One region of the Janthinobacterium breve genome, then DNA from elsewhere that is predicted to be linked to it. Evidence: predicted binding sites of a transcription regulator. Region 1 holds the regulator's gene; each other region holds the start of a gene.
The links. The regulator NrdR, encoded in region 1, represses ribonucleotide reductase genes. The targets are predictions, from matches to a motif close to CACNANATNTNGTG.
Positions count from the first base shown of each region.

Region 1 (7,174 bases):
AGACGATGCCGCCGGCGTCGGTGTCTTCATAGTAGACACGTACGTTCCAGGTAAAGACTGAAGGCATGTTTATTGCGCCAGTAGTGAGATTGAGCAACATTTTACGCGATTTTTCTTCTTGTGACTGTGGGCGCTTGCTGGAAAGCCATGCAAAAGCTGCATATAAGTTGCACCGCAGCATTGTAAATCCGGGGCGCACAATGGCAAGCTTCGTAACATACGCTTACATGCCGTGGCCAGGTTTAAGTTCAGCTTAAGAGCCGCAGTCTTGCCCGGGGCGGTCTGTGCCCGTGCCCGGGCTGCATTGGCGCGCGGCGATTATAGCTGTACGGTTGCATTCCTTGCTCAATTTGGGCACTTAACTTACAATTTGCATTCCATTACGTCTCACGTGACTGGCGAAAAGTCGGGCGATCTCCATGGATGGCGATCGGCAAACCGGCGAAAGGTGGGCACCCACCGGGAAACGTGAGATTTTTCATCAGCCGTTCGCCTGGGTAGCCACTATGGAAAAGCACGAAGAGGCTGCCTGTCCAACGTTGTTATTCACTTAACGCCGGCTCCCCTCATTCGATCCAACCTGCCAGTACAAGCACCCTTATCTTTGGAGTTTTTACATGTTCGCAAAAGATCACACCCTCGCCAACGTCGATCCTGAATTGTTCGCCGTCATTCAAAAAGAAAACGTGCGCCAGCACGATCACATCGAGTTGATCGCGTCGGAAAACTACACGTCGCCAGCCGTCATGGAAGCGCAAGGTTCGCAACTGACGAACAAGTATGCCGAAGGCTATCCGGGCAAGCGCTACTACGGTGGCTGCGAATTCGTCGACATCGCCGAGCAACTGGCCATCGACCGCGTGAAAAAACTGTTCGGCGCCGAATGCGCGAACGTGCAGCCGAATTCCGGCTCGCAGGCGAACCAGGGCGTGTTCTTTGCCATGCTGAAACCGGGCGACCTGATCATGGGCATGTCGCTGGCCGAAGGCGGTCACCTGACTCACGGCATGCCGCTGAACATGTCCGGCAAGTGGTTCGACGTGGTGTCGTATGGCTTGACGGCGGAAGAAGACATCGACTACGAGGCGATGGAACGCCTGGCCCGCGAACGCAAGCCGAAACTGATCATCGCCGGCGCGTCGGCCTTCTCGAAAAAGATCGACTTCGAGCGTTTCGGCAAGATCGCCAAGGAAGTGGGCGCCTACTTCATGGTCGACATGGCCCACTATGCGGGCCTGATCGCCGCCGGCCTGTACCCGAACCCGGTGCCGTTCGCTGACTTCGTGACCTCGACCACGCACAAATCGCTGCGCGGCCCACGCGGCGGCATCATCCTGATGAAGGCCGAGCACGAAAAAGCCATCAACTCGGCCATCTTCCCTGGCATCCAGGGCGGCCCGCTGATGCACGTGATCGCCGGCAAGGCCGTCGCCTTCAAGGAAGCGCTGAGCTCTGACTTCGTCGAATACCAGAAGCAAGTGATCAAGAACGCCGACGTGCTGGCGAAAACCCTGATCAAGCGCGGCTTGCGCATCGTGTCCGGCGGTACCGAGTCGCACGTCATGCTGGTCGATCTGCGCGCCAAGAACCTGACGGGCAAGGAAGCCGAAGCCATCCTCGGTTCCGCGCATATCACCTGCAACAAGAACGGCATCCCGAACGACCCGCAAAAACCATTCGTCACCTCGGGCATCCGCCTGGGCAGCCCGGCGATGACGACGCGCGGTTTCAAGGAAGCGCAAGCGGAAGAAGTGGGCAACCTGATCGCCGACGTGCTGGACAATCCGCATGACGCCGCCACCATCGAGCGCGTCAAAGCGGCCGTGAAAGTGCTGGCTGACGCGCACCCGGTGTACGCATAATTATTTGTCCAGAATGTGTCATACAGAGTAAGATTCTGTATGACACATTCCAGTCGTGCCCAAGGGCGCCCGGAGTGATTCGGGCGCCTTTTGTACAAGGGCGGCGATTTCCCGTAATTATTACTATAAAGTTGTAGCCAGCCCATGAAATGTCCATTTTGCCAGCACGGCGATACCCAGGTTCTCGATACGCGCGTATCGGAGGAAGGGGATGCCATTCGGCGCCGCCGCCGCTGCGGCAAATGCGACAAGCGTTTTACCACCTACGAACGCATTGAACTTATCATGCCGGCCGTCGTCAAAAAGAATGGCAGCCGGACGGAGTTCGCTGCGGATAAGTTGCGCGGCAGTTTGATGCTGGCCTTGCGCAAGCGTCCCGTCGCGGCCGCCTCCGTGGATACGGCCATTGCGTCCATCCAGGAAAAACTGCTGACCAGCGGCTTGCGCGAAGTCGATTCCGGCTATATCGGCGAGCTGGTCATGCAGGAACTCAAGCGCCTGGACAAGATTGCCTACATCCGCTTCGCCTCCGTCTATAAGAATTTCGAAGATCTGGCCGAGTTCCAGGATGCGATCGCCGAAGTGGGCCAGGCGCGCAGCAAGCCCTGACGTTCACCTTATTGAAAATGGGGCCGCTCCTGCGCCCCGTGTTCACCACGCCAGCGTTCGCCTGGCAAGCGGCCTGATCAATCCAGGCGCTTTTTTTCCCTTCTTTTTCTCTTTTTCGCGGCGACGTTTGCGCTGCCTCATGCCTGCGTTTTTGCATGCGCCTATCGTGTAGCTGGGCCGGGCGTCCGCGCGGCTCCAGTCTATTCTCTCAGCGGGAGAAGCTCATGCACAGCGGTACGCGTGGTCCCATGGATGGCAGCAGCCTCGTCGAGGTGCTGGTGTCGCTGCTGCTGTTGGCGCTGGGCTTGCTGGGCGCCAGCATCCTGCAACTGAGCTCGCTACGTGCGCGCCATGAGTCGGCGCTGTTGTCGGCGGGCGTGCAACTGGCCGCCGGCATGGCCGAACGCATGCGCGCGAACAGCGTGCTCATGCATGGTCCCGATGCGGGCAATCCCTACCTGAACGTGGCCTATGCGGTGGCGGACGGCGCCGAGCCTGCCGGCGGCGCTCCCGACTGTTTCGGCGCTGCCGCCTGCAGCGCGGCCGAGTTGGCGCAATTCGACATCGCCGAATGGAAGCAAAGGCTGCAATCGGTCTTGCCCGGCGCGCGCCTGCATATCTGCCGCGACGCTCCCGCGTGGGACGCCGCCGCCCAGGGCTTGCACTGGGCCTGCAGCGGCGGCAAGGGCGCGCCCATCGTCATCAAGCTGGGCTGGCGCGGCCGACAGCCCGATGGCTCACCCGCCGTGAATGCGGCAGGCGAGTCGCTGCCCAGGCTGGCATTCCAGCTTGGGGGAGGCGGCGCATGAATGGCATGCACGCCCGCTGGCGCCGGCATCGGGGCATGAGCCTGGTCGAATTGCTGGTGGCCCTGTCGCTGGGCGCGCTGCTGATGCTGGCCGCCAGTACCGTGCTGCTGGCGGCCAGCGGCAGTTATGGCGAGCAGTCCGCCAGCGCGCGCCTGGACGACAACGGCCGCTATGCGCTCGACACCATCGCCCGCGCCGTGCGCCAGACGGCGTATGTGAATTGGGACAGCAGTGCCGCGCCCGTCGCGCATGCCGCGCACGACAGCGCGAATGTCGCCGGCCTCGACGCGCATAGCCTGGGCAAGAACAGCGAGGGCATCAGCGGCGCGCTGCCCGACGCCCTGCATGGCAGCGACGTGCTGGCCCTGCGCTATTACGGCGCTGGCAATGAGGAGGGCGGCGACGGTTCCGTGCTCAATTGCGCCGGCTTTGGCGTGGGCGCCGCGCAAACGGAGGCGCAGCGGGGTTGGAGCATTTTCTATGTGGCGCAGGGCGCCGATGGCGAAGGCGAGCTGCGCTGCAAATACCGTGGCGCGAACGGCTGGGGTGCGGATGCCGTCATCCGTGGCGTCGACGGCTTTCAGGTGCTGTATGGCCTCGACACGGATACGCCGCCCGATGGCGTGGCGAACCAGTACGTCAATGCCAGCGCACTCGACGCCTACGATGCGGCGCTGCAGCTGGCGGGCGCGGATGCGGCCGCGCGACAACGCGATTTTCACCGGCGCACGCACTGGAAGCGCGTGGCCAGCGTGCGCGTGGCGCTGCTCTTGCATGGCGAAGCGGGCCAGCTGGATAAGATGGCGGAACTGGGGCCGGTGCAATTCGACCTGTTCGGCAAGGCGTATGCGGAGGCGCACGGCGCCAGCGACACGGGCGTGCGCATCGCGCGCGCATCGTTGCCTGCCGCAACGCGCTCCAGGCTGCGGCAACTGGTGCAGATGAGCATCATGCTGCGCAACGGGCCGGCCTAGGCGGGGGCCATGATGGCTGGCGCGGGTGCCCGCTGTTGCGTACCTTGTTGCGTACCCTGCTGCGTTCTTGGTGCGCGGCGGCGTGGCGCCACCCTGGTATATGTGCTGTGCCTGTTGGTGATCATCTTGCTGCTGGGTATATCGGCAGCGCAGATGGCCTTGCAGGGTGAAAAGGCGGCACGCGGCGAGCGCGACCGGCAAATCGCGTTTCAGGCGGCAGAGGAGGCATTGGTGGATGCGCAAAACGATATCGAAGGCTTGCCCGGCGCGCCGGGACGCAGCAGCCTCTTCGCATCAGGCAGTGCGGCCGGGTTCGCGGTCGGCTGCGGCGAAGGGGGCGCACTGGGCCTGTGCCTGCCCGCAACCCCGGAGGCGCCGGCGCTCTGGCTGAGCATGGACCTGGATGGCGCCGAAGCTGACAGCCGCGTGGTGCCGTATGGCCAGTTTACGGGCGCCGTCATGCAGACGGGGCAGGGTTTCCTGCCCTCGCGCCGGCCCCGCTACCTGATCGAACTGCTGCCGTTTCACCCGCCCGGCGCACAGGCGGCGGCCGTGGCAGGCGGCCTGGCCACGGAAAGCTATGTGTACCGCATCACGGCCATGGGTTTTGGCGCGCAGGACAGCACGCAAGTCGTGCTGCAAAGTTACTACCGCAAACAGGCGGGAGCGGGGCCATGAAGGCGCTGTGGTCCGTCTGCTTGCTGCTGCTGGCTTGCCTGGCTTGCGCCGCCGTCGCGGCCCCTCCCGCGGTGACGCTGGCGCGGGCCGACGCGGGCTTGCACGGCGCCAAAGTGCCACCGAATCTGCTGCTCAACCTGTCCCTCACGCATGCGGCCGCCGCTGCCGCGCATGGCGGCGACTATGCGCCGCAGCGCGAGTACGCAGGTTACTTTCACGCGCGCATGTGCTACAGCTATCCGTACCGCAGCAAGGATGGCGCCATGCTGCCGGACTTGCGCGTAGCGACCGCTTACTTCTCCGTGCTGAAACGGGCCGATGCGCTGCACGGCTGCGGCGGTGATAGTTTCAGTGGCAACTTTCTCAACTGGGCCAGCACCAGCATGCTCGACATCGTGCGCTATGCCTTGACGGGCGGCGACCGCGTCATCGACGAAGTGCGCAAGACGGTGCTGCAGCGCGCCTGGCTGCCCGATGCTGGCAGCCCTATCGACTTCTTTGCCCACCCCGTCTTTTTCCCGCGCAAGGTCCTGCAGGCAGGCGTGTCAGCGGCGACACCGTTTGCGCTGGCGCAACTGGCCATCGTTTCCTGTCGCAACCGCCTGCTGTTCGGCGATGCCAGCTTGCCGCCGGGCGGCAGTTGCGACGCGCCCGGCACTGCCGCCACGCACGGCGTGTTCCTCGCGCGCGTGCGTGTATGTGACGCCGTTGAGGGGCCGCTGCGCGACGACTTGTGCCTGGCGTATGGCAAGAACTACAAACCGGTGGGCGCCGTGCAGCGCCATGGCGGCAGGGTGCGCGTGGGCGTGTTTGGCCACTTGAACGGCGTGAGCGCCAGCGCCGGTCCCGTGTATGGCGGCGTGCTGCGCGCGCCGCTGGCCCACGTGGGACGACAGCGCTGGGCGGCGCCCGATTTTTTGCCGCAAGACAATGCCGACGCCGAGTGGAATCCCGCCAGTGGCGTGTATGTGGTGCCAGCTGCGGCCCAAGCTGCGGGCCCTGGCGGCGGGGTGACCGCTTACATCAATGGCCTGGGCCGCAGCAATACGGGGCATCCTGGCGCCTACGCCAGGGCGGCGCCGCTGGCCGAATTGCTGTACGAATCACTGCGCTACTTGCAGGGAAGGCAAGCGAGCACAACGGTGCCTCCAGCCACGGCGCCGCCTGCCATCGACCACGGCTTGCCAGTCGTGACTCAATGGAGCGACCCGCAAACGGCCAGCTGTCAGCGCCACATCGTCGTCAGCCTCGGTGATGCGGGCATGGCGGGTGACCGTTACGTGCCTGGCAATGTTCCGGCAACGCCCGCATCAAACGGCGACCGCGCACGCGCCGCCGATGGTTTTGTGGCGCCGCCGTTCGATGCCATGGCCTGGACGCATGCGGTGGGCAGCCTGGAAAGCGGTGGCGCGCAGGGCAATCCCTCGCCACGGCCCGAGCTGGCGGCACTGGAACTGCTGGCCGACGGGCCGGGCGGCGCCAGCTACCATGCGGCAGGGCTGGCCTACTGGTCGCATGTGCAGCCACTGCGTCCTGGCGCGAAGAACGACGGCGTGGCAAAGGTCGAGCACTATGCGGGCGACTTGCGCCAGGGCGACCCGGCGGGCGTGCCTGCCGCCACGCCCGCCTCCACCCCCTTGTTGCTGGCGGCCAAATATGGCGGTTTTCTCGATGTGAACGGCGACGCCAACCCCTACAAGAGCGCAACGGGCAACGCGCTGGAGGAGTGGAGTGCTGACGGCCGCTGGCCCTCCCATTACCTGCCGGGCAGCGATCCGGCCGCCCTGATCGCGGGATTGCGCGCTGCCTTTGCGGCCGCCGACAAGGGCAGCTTGCCGGTGACGCTGGCGGGGCCGGCGCTGATGGCCTTGGCCAGCGGTACGGAAGAGGCATATTGGTTCCAGACGCAGATGCGCCTGGCCGATGGCAGCATGACCTTGTCGCGCACCGCGTTTGCCGTGGGTGCCAATGGGGCGCTGCTTCCCGGCAAGCCATGGTGGCGCGCCGGCGGGCAGGAGAAGGTGGCGCCGGATGGAACGTCCCCGGCCTTGCGTCCCGTCTACACGCTCGACGCCCAGGGCAGCCTGATGCCGCTGGCCTGGAACCGTCTCGACGCGGAACAGCGCAGCGCATTCGACGACGGCGATGGACAGGCGGGGCAAGGAGAGGCGCGCCTGGCGTATCTGCTGGGCAAGCGCACGCACGAGGTGGGCCAGCCAGGCGGCATCCTGCGGCGCCGTGC
Region 1 is NZ_JBNYXY010000010.1:260,227-267,400, reverse strand. Features, by position in the region: gene ybgC (tol-pal system-associated acyl-CoA thioesterase) at 1-67, opposite strand, end outside; ZMP/ZTP riboswitch at 382-506, shown strand; gene glyA (serine hydroxymethyltransferase) at 618-1,862, shown strand; gene nrdR (transcriptional regulator NrdR) at 2,007-2,471, shown strand; gene pilV (type IV pilus modification protein PilV) at 2,696-3,280, shown strand; gene ACQ4W0_RS21535 (PilW family protein) at 3,277-4,254, shown strand; gene ACQ4W0_RS21530 (pilus assembly PilX family protein) at 4,264-4,932, shown strand; gene ACQ4W0_RS21525 (pilus assembly protein) at 4,929-7,174, shown strand, end outside.

Region 2 (7,174 bases), on a different contig from region 1:
CAGGCGGCGCTCGTCGTCCGTCAGGCCGTTCGGGTTTTTCCACAGCTCGATATCGCGCTGCATGTTCACTTCCTGCGGCATCCAGTGGTTGGCGCAACCGGCCAGGTATTTGTCCCACGCCCACTTGTACTTGAACGGCACCAGCTGGTTGACGTCCGTCTTGCCGTTGATGATGCGCTTGTCGTCGGCATTCACGCGGCGCGCCACTTGCTCGGCGTTCGCTTCGGACGGCTCGGCACCTGCCGGCAGGTTCAATTCGGTATTTCCCAATGGCGCTTGCTGCGCCGGACGCGGCACAGCTGCCGACGTGGTTTCATCATCCCATGACAACGACATATTCATCTTCCTTTCCATGCCGGCGAGCCGGCGATCCGCAACAGGCCCGTTGAATCGGACAATACGGACATTAACAACATTGAATCAGCCCGACCGTGCCGGGCTGACAACTTTAAATTTTTTAAAAACCGTCGCGAGCAAGCCCGATATCGGGTCGAGTAGCGGAGCCGTACTTTAGTACGGTGAGCAACACAGAACCCGAGAGGGGGCTGCGCAGCAGGTTTTTACTGGCAGGCTTCGCATTCTTCGAAACCGTCATCTCCCGGACGCAGGTAGCAGGCTTCGCCATCGGCGTCGTCCGCTGCCGCAGCCACCACGGGTGCCACCACGGCGGCAGCGGCTGCCGCCACGACCGCTGCCTGGGCGCTCTGTGCGCTGGCCGACATGCCGCCATCGACGGCCACGGCGTTCAGGGCACCCGTCTTGGAGGTCGATTTCTCCATGTGGGTCGCGGCGATGGTACGCAGGTAGTAGGTGGTTTTCAGGCCACGCAACCATGCCAGCTTGTAAGTCTCGTCCAGTTTCTTGCCGGAAGCACCCGCCATGTAGATATTCAGCGACTGGGCCTGGTCGATCCACTTCTGGCGACGCGAAGCCGCTTCCACCAGCCAGCTTGGCGATACTTCAAAGGCGGTAGCGTAGATATCGCGCAGGTCTTGCGGGATGCGGTCGATCTTCACCAGCGAGCCGTCGAAGTACTTCAGGTCGGAGATCATGACTTCATCCCACAGGTCGCGTGCCTTCAGGTCGCGCACCAGGTAGCCGTTGATTTCGGTGAATTCGCCCGACAGGTTCGATTTCACGTACAGGTTCTGGAACGTCGGCTCGATACAGGCCGATACGCCGATGATGTTCGAAATCGTCGCCGTCGGGGCGATCGCCACGCAGTTCGAGTTGCGCATGCCGAACTTGGCGATGCGTTCGCGCACCGGCGTCCAGTCCATGGCCGACGAGGAATCGACTTCCAGGTAGCCGCCGCGCTCTTCGGCCAGCAGTTTCACCGAGTCCTGCGGCAGGATGCCACGGTCCCACAGCGAACCGGCATACGATTCATAGCGGCCACGCTCTTCGGCCAGTTCCGTCGACGCCAGGTAAGCGTAGTAGCAGACCGCTTCCATCGAGGTATCGGCGAAGCTGACCGCTGCGTCCGAGGCGAACGGGATGCGCATCATGTGCAGGCAGTCCTGGAAGCCCATGACGCCCATGCCGACCGGGCGATGGCGCATGTTCGAATTGCGTGCCTTCTCGACGGCGTAGTAATTGATGTCGATGACGTTGTCGAGCATGCGCATGGCGGTGCGGATGGTCTTGGCCAGCTTGACGTGATCGAGCTTGCCTTCCTTCATGTGCGCCGGCATGTTCACGGAACCGAGGTTACAGACGGCGATTTCGTCAGGGCCCGTGTTCAGCGTGATTTCCGTGCACAGGTTCGAGCTGTGGACGACGCCGACGTGCGACTGCGGGCTGCGGATGTTGCAAGGATCCTTGAATGTGATCCATGGGTGGCCCGTTTCAAACAGCATCGACAGCATCTTGCGCCACAGGTCCAGCGCGGCGATCTTTTTGTACGAGCGGATTTCGCCGGCGGCTGCCTTGGCTTCGTAGCCCAGGTAAGCCTTTTCAAAGGCTTTGCCGACCAGGTCGTGCAAGTCTGGCGTTTCGGATGGCGAGAACAGGGTCCACTCGCCTTTTTCCATGACGCGCTTCATGAACATGTCGGGAATCCAGTTCGCCGTGTTCATGTCGTGCGTGCGGCGGCGGTCGTCGCCCGTGTTCTTGCGCAGGTCGAGGAATTCCTCGATGTCCATGTGCCAGGTTTCCAGGTAGGCGCAGACGGCGCCCTTGCGCTTGCCGCCCTGGTTGACTGCCACGGCCGTGTCGTTGACCACTTTCAGGAACGGCACCACGCCTTGCGACTTGCCGTTGGTGCCCTTGATGTGGGCGCCCAGTGCGCGCACTGGCGTCCAGTCGTTGCCCAGGCCGCCGGCGTACTTGGCCAGCAGCGCATTGTCCTTGATGGCGTCGTAGATGCCTTCCAGGTCGTCCGAGACAGTGCTCAGGTAGCACGACGACAGCTGCGAGCGCAGGGTGCCCGAGTTGAACAGGGTCGGGGTCGAGCTCATGAAGTCGAACGAGGACAGCAAATTGTAGAACTCGATGGTGCGCGCTTCGCGGTCCGCTTCGTTCAGCGACAGGCCCATGGCCACGCGCATGTAGAACGCTTGCGGCATTTCGATGCGTACGTCATGGATGTGCAGGAAGTAGCGGTCATACAGGGTTTGCAGACCGATGTAGCCGAATTGCAAGTCGCGGTCGGCAACGATGGCTTTCGCCAGGCGTTCCAGGTCGAAGCTGGCGAGTACCGGGTTCAGCAGCTCGTTGGCGATGCCCTTGGCGATATATTGCGGGAAATACGTCAGGTACTCGGCAGCAGCGGCCGCTTGCGGTACTTCCTTGCCGAACACTTCCTTGCGCACCGTGTGCAGCAAGATGCGGGCCGTAACCTGGCTGTAGGCCGGATCTTTTTCCATCAGCGCGCGCGCCGCCAGGATGGCCGACTTGTGCAGCTCTTCGACGGGCACGCCGTCGTACAGGTTCTTCACCGTTTCAGCCAGGATGGCGTCGGCATCGACGTGCTTTTCCAGGCCGGCGCAGGCGGCGTTGATCAGGTCGCGCACTTCCTGCATGTCCAGCAGGCGGCGCACGCCGTTGTCCGTCACGTTCAATTGGGGTGCGGTCACTTGCGCGGAAGCGCCCAGCGCTTCCTTCTGCAGGCGGCGCTCTTCCATGTGCTTGGCACGGTACAGCACGTAGGCACGCGCCACGTCGTGCTCGCCCGAACGCATCAGCGACAGTTCCACCTGGTCTTGCACGTCTTCGATATGGAAGGTGCCGCCACCTGGATGGCGGCGCACCAGCGCGGCGACGACGCCGTCGGTCAGTTGCTCCACCAGTTCGCGGATGCGTGCCGAGGCAGCGCCCTGGCCGCCGTTAACTGCCAAAAACGCCTTGGTCATGGCGATGGCGATCTTCGAAGGCTCAAATGCCACCACCGCGCCGTTGCGGCGGATGATGCGATAGTCGCCCAATGCCGCGCCCGTGCTCGCCACGCTATTGGCCGCGCCTGGCGCTGGCGATACTGGCGTTGGATGGATGGAAATATCTTGTGGTGATTGCATTGAAGCTCCCGTTGTCAGCTAAAGTCAGCCTGCAGTTTTGCTGCCGCGTGTGTTGTTGAATAGAACGCCCGATGGTCAGGGTTTCTTCAGGTGTTTGTTGCTAAATAGTAAATAATACACAGCCAGAAATCATACGCCCAACCTGTATAGCCCGGCTGGCGCGAAACACGATCAAGGGTGATGAAACGCCAGTTCCCGTTGCCATATCAACAAACAGGGTAGCTTTGGTAATAATTCTGAAAACGTCTGTGATGGCACTACATATAGTCTTTAAATCCAAGTTATGCACTAATTGTAGTGCCCATCGAAAGGTGATGCAATAGTTTTCCGGCATCCGTCAGCGTAATTTTTTGTATTTTCATATACGATTTCGGTTGACTTTTCAGGGCATGGATGGAAAGCCCAATCCCCGCGTAGTAAGCGCTAACGCAGGCTGCCCGCGCACAGTTTCCAACCAGCATTCTTGATAAAAAAACCAGTCAAAAAACGGTCCCGGATCCGTCTTCCTCCCCGCTGCAATATGCTCGTGGCCGCGCACCTGGGACAAGCCATAGCGCGCCACCAGCGCCGCCGTCAGCGCCACCAGCACGCGGTATTGCTGCGGCTGGAAGGGGACAAAGTCCGTGCCTTCCATTTCGATACCGATGGAATAGCCATTGCACTGCGGGCGTCCTTCGAATGTGGACGCGCCAGCATGCCAGGCACGTTGATCAGCAGAAACATATTGCAACAGCGCACCATCGCGCCGCACAAAAAAGTGCGCCGACACCTGCAAGCCACGCAGGTCGGCGAAAGAAGGATCGGCATTATAATCTACCCGGCCGGTAAACAAGTCCGACACATGCGGACCGCCAAAGTGGCCGCCCGGCAAGCTGATGTTATGGATCACCAGCAAGTCGACTTGCGCACCGTCCGGGCGCGCATCCTGGTACGGCGAGTCATAGCGCAACGCGCCGTCGCACCAGCCGTCTTCATCTATCGTCCATGCTGTCATCAAGGTAGCGCTTCCTGTATCGTCAATTTCTGCATCCGGTAACGCAGCTGGCGCACGCTCAGCCCCAGCTGGCGCGCCGCCCGTGCGCGGTGATAGCAAGCCTGCACCAGCGCCTGCATGATCATGTCGCGCTCGGCCTGGCGCAAATACACATCCAGCGGCACGCCGCACACGGCCATGCCTGGCAGGCACAGTTGCCGCTCCGGCAAGGCCGGCGCCGCCCGCAACGGGGTGATGCCCGCCGCCGACGGCAGACCCAGACCGTCGAGCGCGATCACGCCGCCATCGGCAAAGGCCAGTGCCCGTTCCAGCATATTTTCCAGTTCGCGCACATTGCCGGGAAACGCATACGCGGCCAGGGCCGCCAGCACCGGCGGCGCCAGGCTCACGGCCTGGCTCGGTGCCAGACGCGCCAGGATTACCTCACATAATACCTGCAGATCGCCGCGCCGTTCACGCAGCGGCGGCAGCGCCAACTCGATGACATTGAGGCGGTAAAACAGATCCTGGCGAAACGTGCCGGCGGCCACGCCGCGCGCCAGGCCATGCTGGCTGGCGCACAGGATGCGCACGTCAACGGCTTCGTCGCTACTGCCGCCCAGTTTGCGCACACGGCGCTCCTGCAGCACGCGCAACAGCTTCACCTGCATGGCCAGCGGCAAATCATCGACTTCATCAAGCAACAAACTGCCGCCGTGGGCCGCCTGGAACAATCCCTGGCGCTCGTGCAGCGCGCCCGTATAGGCGCCCGGCCGGCAGCCGAAGAATTCGGCTTCCATCAGCGCTTCGGGAATCGCGCCGCAGTTGACGGCGATAAACGGGAAGCTGGCGCGCGCACCCTGCGCGTGGATGGCGCGTGCCGCCAGTTCCTTGCCCGTGCCCGATTCGCCGCGGATGGCCACCGGCGCGCCGCAGCGGGCGATGCGGCCGATCTGCGCGCGCAGCGCCTGCATGGGCAGCGAATTGCCACCTAGTTGCGGTGCCGACGGCAGGCCGCTGGCCGCCGTCTTGCCGGCGGCGGTCGCGGTCTGCGGGTTGGAACTGGGCATAGGGGGCCGCCTTTCTGCATGGGCGGTGGCGAACCGCTTGCTGCAGATGCTACGCCGGAGTGCTGCCGGAGGACGTTACGATACGGATGAGCAATGCGGCGCGGGCTTACCCTTACAGCGTGGCGTGCGCGTGGCTGCAGTAATCGTGACCCTTGGCCTGCACATTTTCGGAGGCCGGGTAGTACACGCCGCAATGGGCGCAACACAGCATCAGCTCGGCATCCGGCAATTCCTGCGGCCGGCCCGGCGGCGCAAACGGATGCGGCCGCTGTTGCTGTTGCTGCGCGCGGGCGCGCTGCTGCATGCCCCGGATCTTGCTGCGGATAGCAAACAGCACCAGGAACACCAGCGCCAGCCAGAATAAAACACGTGTCATGCGAATCCTCGGTGTAAAACCACTTCCAGTACAAAACGGCTGCCGACATAGGCCAGCAGCAAAGTGGCGAAACCGGCCAGGGTGAAGCTCAAGGCCGTCTTGCCGCGCCAGCCGCGAAAGCGGCGCCCTGCCAGCAGGGCGGCAAACAGCAGCCACGACAGCATGGTAAACACGGATTTATGATCCCAGTTGAGCGCCTTGCCAAATAATTGCTCGGAAAAGACGATGCCCGACAACACGGTCAGGCTGAGCAGGATGAAACCCAGACCGATCATGCGGAACAGCAACTTTTCCATCGTCAGCAGGGCTGGCAGCTGGTCCAGCGCGCTGCCGATGAAGCCGCGGCTTTCGCTGCGCGTATGCAGGCGCGATTCCTGCAGCGCCATGAGCACGGCGTGAAAGGCGGCAATCGTCAAGGTGCTGTAGGCCAGCACCGCCACGGCAATATGCCAGCCGAAGACGGCAGACTTGCCTTCCATGCTGACCTGGCTGCCAGGAAAGGCCCAGGCCAGGCCGATGGCGATGACGGCGCTGGGCATGACCATGCGGCGTAGTCCATCCAGGCTGAAATTGCGGTTCTCGATCCAGTAAGCGCCCACCGAGACCCACAGCGCGGCCGACAGCATGGCGGAAAAACCGAAACGCAAAGTGCCAGGCGCCATCAGGTCAAACCACAGGGTGGCGGCGTGCGCCAGCCAGGCGACGCCGGTCAGGCCGGCAATGAGCCGGGCACGGGACGAGGGAAGCACCGCACACGCCGCGTACAACAGGGCGGCGATGAAAAAGAAATAGATCTGCATAGTTTAAGTTTACACCATAGCCGATAAGCGCGATTCAAGCGACAGACCGGGTGACAGGCACGACGCCGCCATCCAATGTCGCCAGCCTGCCATGATATCGCGCCTGAGGCGCAACGGGGTGGAGCACCCTCAAGATTTCGGCAATCTTTCGCGCTACCTGCATATATATAAGTATGCCCAAAAAAAATGATGGCCCGCTTAAGCGAGCCATCGGCACTGCCAACATCCGGTTTACTTCACATTCAGGCTCTTTTTTGCCTGCTCCAGCAAGTCCGTCTTGACCCAGTCCTTGGCCACGGGCGGCTTGCTCATGCGGCCCACGCCCGTTTTCACCATCACATCGGTGGTCACCTGGATATGTTCGGGCGAAATGTCATACGAATACGGCGAATTGCTGATCGCGTCGTCGAAGTCATCCTTCGTGATCTGGCCGCGGAACA
Region 2 is NZ_JBNYXY010000001.1:19,195-26,368, forward strand. Features, by position in the region: gene ACQ4W0_RS00100 (ribonucleotide-diphosphate reductase subunit beta) at 1-336, opposite strand, end outside; gene ACQ4W0_RS00105 (ribonucleoside-diphosphate reductase subunit alpha) at 561-3,515, opposite strand; gene ampD (1,6-anhydro-N-acetylmuramyl-L-alanine amidase AmpD) at 3,898-4,509, opposite strand; gene ACQ4W0_RS00115 (sigma 54-interacting transcriptional regulator) at 4,509-5,558, opposite strand; gene ACQ4W0_RS00120 (PP0621 family protein) at 5,671-5,934, opposite strand; gene ACQ4W0_RS00125 (cytochrome C assembly family protein) at 5,931-6,734, opposite strand; gene ACQ4W0_RS00130 (ABC transporter substrate-binding protein) at 6,966-7,174, opposite strand, start outside.
Region 2: a site for NrdR is predicted at 3,771-3,784, ahead of ACQ4W0_RS00105 (ribonucleoside-diphosphate reductase subunit alpha). Genes of this name have one in related genera too.

Region 3 (7,174 bases), on a different contig from region 1:
AGGCGACGGGGCGGTGATAGCCCATCACGCGGGTCCAGATTTCGCAGCGCTGGCGTTCGGTGTCGAGCAGGGTGATGGCGGGAGTGAAGTCGGGACGTGCATTCATGGTGTTTCCTCAAGTGATGGAACAGGGTTGGCCTGCTTGCGGGCGATCAGTTCCGCGTCGCAGGTGGGGCAGAATTCGTGTTTTCCGGCCAGGTAGCCATGGCGCGGACAGATGGAAAACGTGGGCGTGACGGTGATGTAGGGCAGCGAGAAGCGGCTCAGCGCGCGTTTCACCAGTTCGCGGCAGGCGTTGGCGTCCGACAGCGCTTCCGTCATGTACAGGTGCAGCACCGTGCCGCCTGTGTACTTGCGCTGCAGCGCGTCCTGCAATTCCAGCGCCTCGAACGGGTCGTCCGTGTGGCCCACGGGCAGCTGCGACGAGTTCGTGTAATACGGGTTGTCCGGCGTACCCGCCTGCAGGATGGCCGGATAGCGCTTGCGGTCTTCGCGGGCGAAGCGGTAGGTGGTGCCCTCGGCCGGTGTCGCTTCCAGGTTGTACATATGGCCCGTCTCTTCCTGGAAGGCCACCATGCGGGCGCGCACGTGGTCGAGCAGGCGTATCGCCAGCGCATGGCCCTCGGCGGACGTGATGTCGTAGGCGTCGCCGCTGAAATTGCGGATCATCTCGTTGATGCCGTTCACGCCCAGCGTGGAAAAGTGATTGCGCAGGGTGCCCAGGTAGCGCTTCGTGTAGGGGAACAGGCCTTGCTGCATCAGTTCCTCGATGGTGCGGCGCTTGATTTCCAGGCTGATTTTGCCCAGTTCCAGCAGGTGGTCCAGGTCGGCTAGCAGCGCTGCTTCGTCGCCGCGCCACAGGTGGCCCAGGCGCGCGCAGTTGATGGTGACCACGCCCAGGGAACCTGTCTGTTCGGCGGAACCGAACAGGCCATTGCCCCGTTTCAGCAGTTCGCGCAAGTCCAGTTGCAATCGGCAGCACATGGAGCGGATCATGTTCGGCTTGAGTTCCGAATTGATGAAATTCTGGAAGTAGGGCAGGCCGTAGCGGGCCGTCATCTCGAACAGGCGTTCCGCATTCTCGCTATGCCAGTCGAAATCTTCGGTGATGTTATAGGTGGGGATGGGGAAGGTGAAGACGCGGCCCTTGGCGTCGCCCGCCATCATGATCTCGATATACGCACGGTTGATCATGTCCATCTCCGCCTGCAGCTCGCCATAGCTGAAGTCCATCTCCTGGCCGGCGATGACGGGAATCTGCTCGCGCAGGTCGTCCGGGCAGACCCAGTCGAAAGTGAGGTTGGTAAACGGCGTCTGCGTGCCCCAGCGCGATGGCACGTTGAGGTTGAAGATCAGCTCCTGCATGTACTGGCGCACGTCTTCGTAGCGCAGGCTGTCCTTGCGGATGTAGGGCGCCATGTAGGTGTCGAAGGAGCTGAACGCCTGCGCGCCGGCCCATTCGTTTTGCAGGGTGCCCAGAAAATTGACGATCTGGCCGATGGCGCTCGACATGTGTTTCGGCGGACCCGACTCGATCTTGCCCGGCACGCCATTCAAGCCTTCATGCAGCAAAGTGCGCAGCGACCAGCCGGCGCAATAGCCGGCCAGCATGTCGAGGTCGTGGATGTGCAGCGCCGCTTCGCGGTGCGCCGCGCCCACTTCCGGCGGATACACCTGGTCCAGCCAGTAATTGGCGATGACCTTGCCCGACACATTGAGGATCAGGCCACCCAGGGAATACCCCTGGTTAGCGTTGGCGTTCACGCGCCAGTCGCGCCGTTCCAGGTATTCATTGATGGACGCGGCGACATCGACCTGGCCGCGTGTGGGGGAAACTGCATTCGTCGTCATGAAACCTCCAATAAACACAACATGCGGTGTTTTTATGAAGGTTATCTACTAAATGTAGTGTAGTCAAAGGTGGCGTGCAAGCGATTCGCGTATCCTTGATCCAGGTGAAAAAACCACCTCAGCCGGTTTTGTTCCAGCGCGTTTCGCGCAGGATCAGCCAGCTCGCGCAAAAGAACGCGGCGCCGCAGGCGGCGATGCTGGCGACGGAAGCGGGCAGGACCTGGGCCCAGATTTCCAGCGGCGAATAGGTGCTCCAGCTGGCCACGCGCGCATCGAAGGTGGCGTAGTTCGCCAGCAGCCAGTAGATGGCCAGCAGGCCCGTGCAGATGGCGGCCTGACGCAGCAGCGGCAGTTGGCGGCGCGCGAACACGGCCAGCAGGAACAGCAGCAGCACGCCCGGATAGGCGCCCAGCACTTCCGGCGACAGCACCGAGAGGGTCCCTGCGTCATAGCCATCGTTCGGGCCGGCCCACTGCACTTGCAGCGCGGTGAGGAACAGTGTCAGAAGAAAAATCAGCAGCGGTTTGCGGGTCATGGTGGACAATCGAAGAGGGAGAAAAGTGGGGCATTTTACAGCCAGGTCAAGCAAGTTGAAGGTGCGCCCGCCATGCATGCATTCCTTCACCTGCGTCAACGACTGGGCAGCATGGGAGGGGCTATAGTCTGCACCCTGAGCCGATACAGGACTGTGAATATCATGATGCTTGAATCAACTACCGCCACCCGCGTGGCCGGACCGCTGGAACTGGTCTGCCCCGCCGGCAGCCTGCCTGCCTTGAAAGCGGCCGTCGACAATGGCGCCGATACCGTTTACCTGGGCTTTCGCGACGCCACCAATGCGCGCAATTTCGCCGGCCTCAATTTTGACGAGAAGGCCATCGCCGAGGGTGTGCGCTATGCCCACCAGTACGGGCGCAAGGTGCTGCTGGCGCTGAACACCTATCCGCAGCCGCACAACTGGGCCGTGTGGCGTAGCGCCATCGACCGCGCCGCCGCGGCGGGCATCGACGCCATGATCGTTGCCGATCCGGGCCTGATGGCCTACGCGGCCCAGCACCAGCCACAGCTGCGCCTGCACCTGTCCGTGCAGGGCTCGGCCACGAATTATGAAGCCATCAACTTCTATCACGAGCATTTCGGCATCGCCCGCGCCGTGCTGCCGCGCGTGCTGTCGATGACGCAGGTGGAACAACTGATCAGCAAGACGGAGGTGGAGATCGAAGTGTTCGGTTTCGGCAGCCTGTGCGTGATGGTCGAAGGGCGCTGCGCCTTGTCTTCGTATGCGACGGGCGAGGCGCCGAACACCCACGGCGTGTGCTCGCCGGCCAAGGCCGTGCGCTGGCTGGAAACGCCGAACGGTCTGGAGTCGCGCCTGAACGGCGTGCTGATCGACCGCTACGCGCCCGGTGAAAACGCCAGCTATCCCACCCTGTGCAAGGGCCGTTTCGAAGTCAATGACGAAGAGTATTACGCGATCGAGGAGCCGGCCAGCTTGAATACCCTGGCGCTGCTGCCGCAACTGATCGCCATGGGCGTGCGCGCCGTGAAAATCGAAGGACGCCAGCGCAGTCCCGCCTACGTGGCCCAGGTCACGCGCGTGTGGCGCGAAGCGATCGACGCCTGCCGCGAAGGCAATCCGCGCTACGCCGTCAAGCCGGGCTGGATGGCGGCCATGGACAAGCTGGCCGAGGGCCAGCAGCACACATTGGGTGCCTACCACAGATCTTGGAAATAGAGGATGAACATGCTGAAGCTTTCACTGGGCCCCTTGCTGTACTACTGGCCGCGCGCCACCGTCTTCGAGTTTTACCAGCAGATCGCCGGCAGCGCCGTCGATATCGTGTATCTGGGCGAAACCGTCTGCTCGCGCCGGCATGAGCTGCGCCTGGCCGACTGGCTCGATATCGCCGACATGCTGACCGCTGCAGGCAAGGAAGTGGTGCTGTCGACGCAGGCGCTGATCGAGGCGGGCGCCGAACTGGCGAGCCTGCGCCGCATCACGGGCAATGGCCGCTATACGGTCGAGGCCAACGACATGGGCGCCGTGCACTGCATGGAAACGGGCGCGTCCTTTGTCGCCGGCCCCCATTTGAACCTGTTCAATGGCCCCAGCCTGCAACTGCTGGCGCGCCTGGGGGCGCGGCGCTGGGTGATGCCGCTGGAAATGGGGCAGGCGGCGCTGGCCGAGATGCAGCGCCAGAAACCGGAAGGGCTGGAGACGGAAGTGTTTGCCTATGGCCGCATGCCGCTGGCGTTTTCCGCGCGCTGCTTCACGGCGCGCAACCGCAACCTGCCGAAGGACGACTGCGGCTACAGCTGCCTTGAAGAGCCGGACGGCCTGCTGCTGCGCACGCGCGATGAAGTGCCGTTCCTCGTACTGAATGGCACACAGACGCAGTCGGCGCTGGTCTACAACCTGGTGCGCGAACTCGACGCCATGCGCGACATGGGCGTGGCGGTGGCGCGCATCAGCCCGCAGGCCATGCATACGGAACAAGTCATCGCCATCTTCGACCGCGCCCGCCGCGGTCAGGTCAGCGGCGTGGGCGCCCAGGCCCAGCTGGCGGCCTGCCAGCCGGCCGGCGCCTGCGACGGCTACTGGCACGGCCAGCCCGGCATGGAACAGCACGCCGCTCATTGAACGCATCGAAAGGAAGCACCATGCAAGATCAATTGGAAAGATTGCCCATCCCGGCCAAGCCCGCCATGAGCAAGCCCGCCATGAGCAAGCCCGCCATGTCGTACCGGCTGCCCGAACCGCTGGCCGACTTGCTGTCCAAGCTGCCGCCGTATCCCGCCTCCTGGCTGTTCGTGCAAGGCTTGAACCGCCTGTTGGCGCCGCAATTGCCCGACGATGTGCGGCGCAGCCTGGAGGGGCGCAGCCTGCGCCTGCGCTTGCTCGATGCGGGCATCGCCTTCGATTTCGAGTGGCAGGGCACGGTGTTCGTGGCCGAGCGCTATGTGGACGTGCCGGACCTGTGCATCGCCGCCAGCGTGCATGACCTGATGCTGATGGCGCGGCGCCAGGAAGATCCGGACACGCTGTTCTTCAGCCGTCGTTTGAGCCTGGAAGGCGATACGGAGCTGGGCCTGCTGTTCAAGAATACGCTCGACGCCATCGAGCTGCCGCCGTTCGACTTGCAGGCGCTGGGACCGCGCCGCGTGCTGGCGCATCTGCGCGACCGGGGCGCGCGGGAAGGCTGAGCGGAGCAGGGGGAACGGAGAAGGGCTGGAGCAGGCGTTCAGTGGCGGCAGTGACCGCAGGCGCCGCTGCAGGACGGCAGTTGTTCCTCATCGGAGGTCTCGCCCATGAAGCCTGCGTCGTTGACGGCCGCCAGCAGGCGCTCCTGCGTGGCCAGCCGTTCGTCAAATTGCACCGTGGCGCCGTGGCGCGCCAGCGAGACGCAGACGGTGGCCACGCCCGTGACGGCTTCGAGCGCGCCCGTGAGCCTGTCGGCGCAGCCTTCGTGATCCATTCCAATAATATTCAAGCGCGCTGTCTGCATGGGTTCCTCTTGTTTTTCAAATAAAAAAACAGCGTAGGCGAGGGGCGCGCATGCCGTCCAGAGCAGCACGCAAGATTTATTTTCTATTTGCGGTTTTATTGATCTGGATTAATTCACTCTCTCCGGGCCAGCCTGAAACTGCTGTTGTTTTATACACAGTTTCCTTATTCCAGTCGACAAGCGTGGCCTGCTGCGCGATACTGTCATTCTGATAAGAACGCTGATGAAAGCGCTGGAAAGGAGGGGCCATGCAACGCCGCCCCCTGCTCATGCTTGCCGGCCTGTGGCCGTTTGGCGCGGCCGCCGGCACGCCGCTGCCGCTCGTGTATCCGCGCCACCAGGCACTCAATGATCCGCAGCAAGGCTACGTGACGGCTTTGCTGCAACTGGCGCTGGCGCGTTCGGGCCAGGCGTATGCATTGCGCCGTTCCGAACTGCGCATGGTGCAGACGCGCGCCATGCAGGAAATCGCCACGGCGTCGGGTAGCGTCGATATCGTATGGGCCATGACGAGCCGCGCGCGCGAAACGCAATTGCTGCCGGTGCGCATCCCCATCGACCGTGGCCTGATCGGCTGGCGCGTGGCCCTGATCCAGGCGCGCCAGCCGCAGCTGCTGCGGGCCGTGCGCAGCATCGCGGCGCTGGCGCGGCTGTCTGCCGGCCAGATGCGCGACTGGCCCGACTCCGCCATCTTGCAAGCGAATGGCTTGCGCCTCGATACCTCGAGCACCTACGAAGGCCTGTTCCAGCAACTGGCGGCAGGGCGCATCGATTACTTTCCCCGTTCCGTGATCGAGGCGCAAAGCGAGCTGGCCAGCCATGCGCAATTGCCGCTGGCGCTCGATGCCCACCTGGTCATCCGCTACCCGGCCGCGCTGTATTTTTTTGTCGGCAAGCACCGGCCGGAACTGGCACGCCACATTGAAATCGGGCTGGAAACCATGCTCGCCGATGGCAGTTTCGCGCAGTTGTTCCAGCGCCATTTTGGCCGTCTCGCGGACGGTCTGAAGCTGTCTCATCGGTACGTGCTGGAGCTGGCCAATCCTGACGTGCCGGAGGAGACGCCGCTGGCGCGCAAGGCACTCTGGTATCGTCCAAATCATTACTAGTGGTTTTGTTGATCGGTGTCAAACCACCTCTTCAATCGTGCGCAGGATGTTTGATGAAAAGCAAGGCGAGTTCAATAGAACAGCTGTTGACACTTATAAATTTTTCACCGAACATGATTCCTCGTAACAACATTTCCCCGACACGGGCCTTCAGGGCTGGTGCTGCGCGGGACCCTGTACGCCCGTTCAACCGCCAGCGCCTGCCAGCCCGAGAACGGGTAACCAACCGTCTCTTTTCGAAGGTTTTCTCATGCTCGATTCGATCGCGTCGGTATTGCACCAGGTTCCGGAATTGGCCTTGTTCCTGGCACTCGCCTTGGGCTACGCGGTAGGGCAGATACGCTTCGGTCCCATCCAGCTGGGCGGCGTGTGCGGCACCCTGATCGCCGCGCTGCTGATCGGCCAGCTGGGCATCACTCTGGACGCCAGCGTCAAGAATGTCTTCTTCATGCTGTTCATCTTTGCCCTCGGCTATGCGGGCGGTCCCCAGTTTTTTGCCAACCTGAATGCCAAGGGCTTGCGCTTAGGGCTGCTGTGCCTGATCGAAGTGGTGGTGGTGCTGACACTGGTGCTGCTGGCCACGCGCTTCCTGGGCCTGGACCAGGGCACGGCGGCCGGCATGATGGCGGGCGCAGCGACGGAATCGGCCGTCGTCGGCACGGCCACGGACGCCATTTCCAAGCTGGCGCTGCCGGCGGCGCGCATCGC
Region 3 is NZ_JBNYXY010000006.1:229,186-236,359, reverse strand. Features, by position in the region: gene nrdD (anaerobic ribonucleoside-triphosphate reductase) at 1-106, opposite strand, end outside; gene ACQ4W0_RS13565 (ribonucleoside triphosphate reductase) at 103-1,851, opposite strand; gene ACQ4W0_RS13560 (hypothetical protein) at 1,970-2,386, opposite strand; gene ubiU (ubiquinone anaerobic biosynthesis protein UbiU) at 2,549-3,586, shown strand; gene ubiV (ubiquinone anaerobic biosynthesis protein UbiV) at 3,596-4,492, shown strand; gene ubiT (ubiquinone anaerobic biosynthesis accessory factor UbiT) at 4,513-5,055, shown strand; gene ACQ4W0_RS13540 (heavy-metal-associated domain-containing protein) at 5,094-5,357, opposite strand; gene ACQ4W0_RS13535 (hypothetical protein) at 5,434-5,607, opposite strand; gene ACQ4W0_RS13530 (substrate-binding periplasmic protein) at 5,606-6,466, shown strand; gene aspT (aspartate-alanine antiporter) at 6,717-7,174, shown strand, end outside.
Region 3: a site for NrdR is predicted at 1,898-1,911, ahead of ACQ4W0_RS13565 (ribonucleoside triphosphate reductase). Genes of this name have one in related genera too.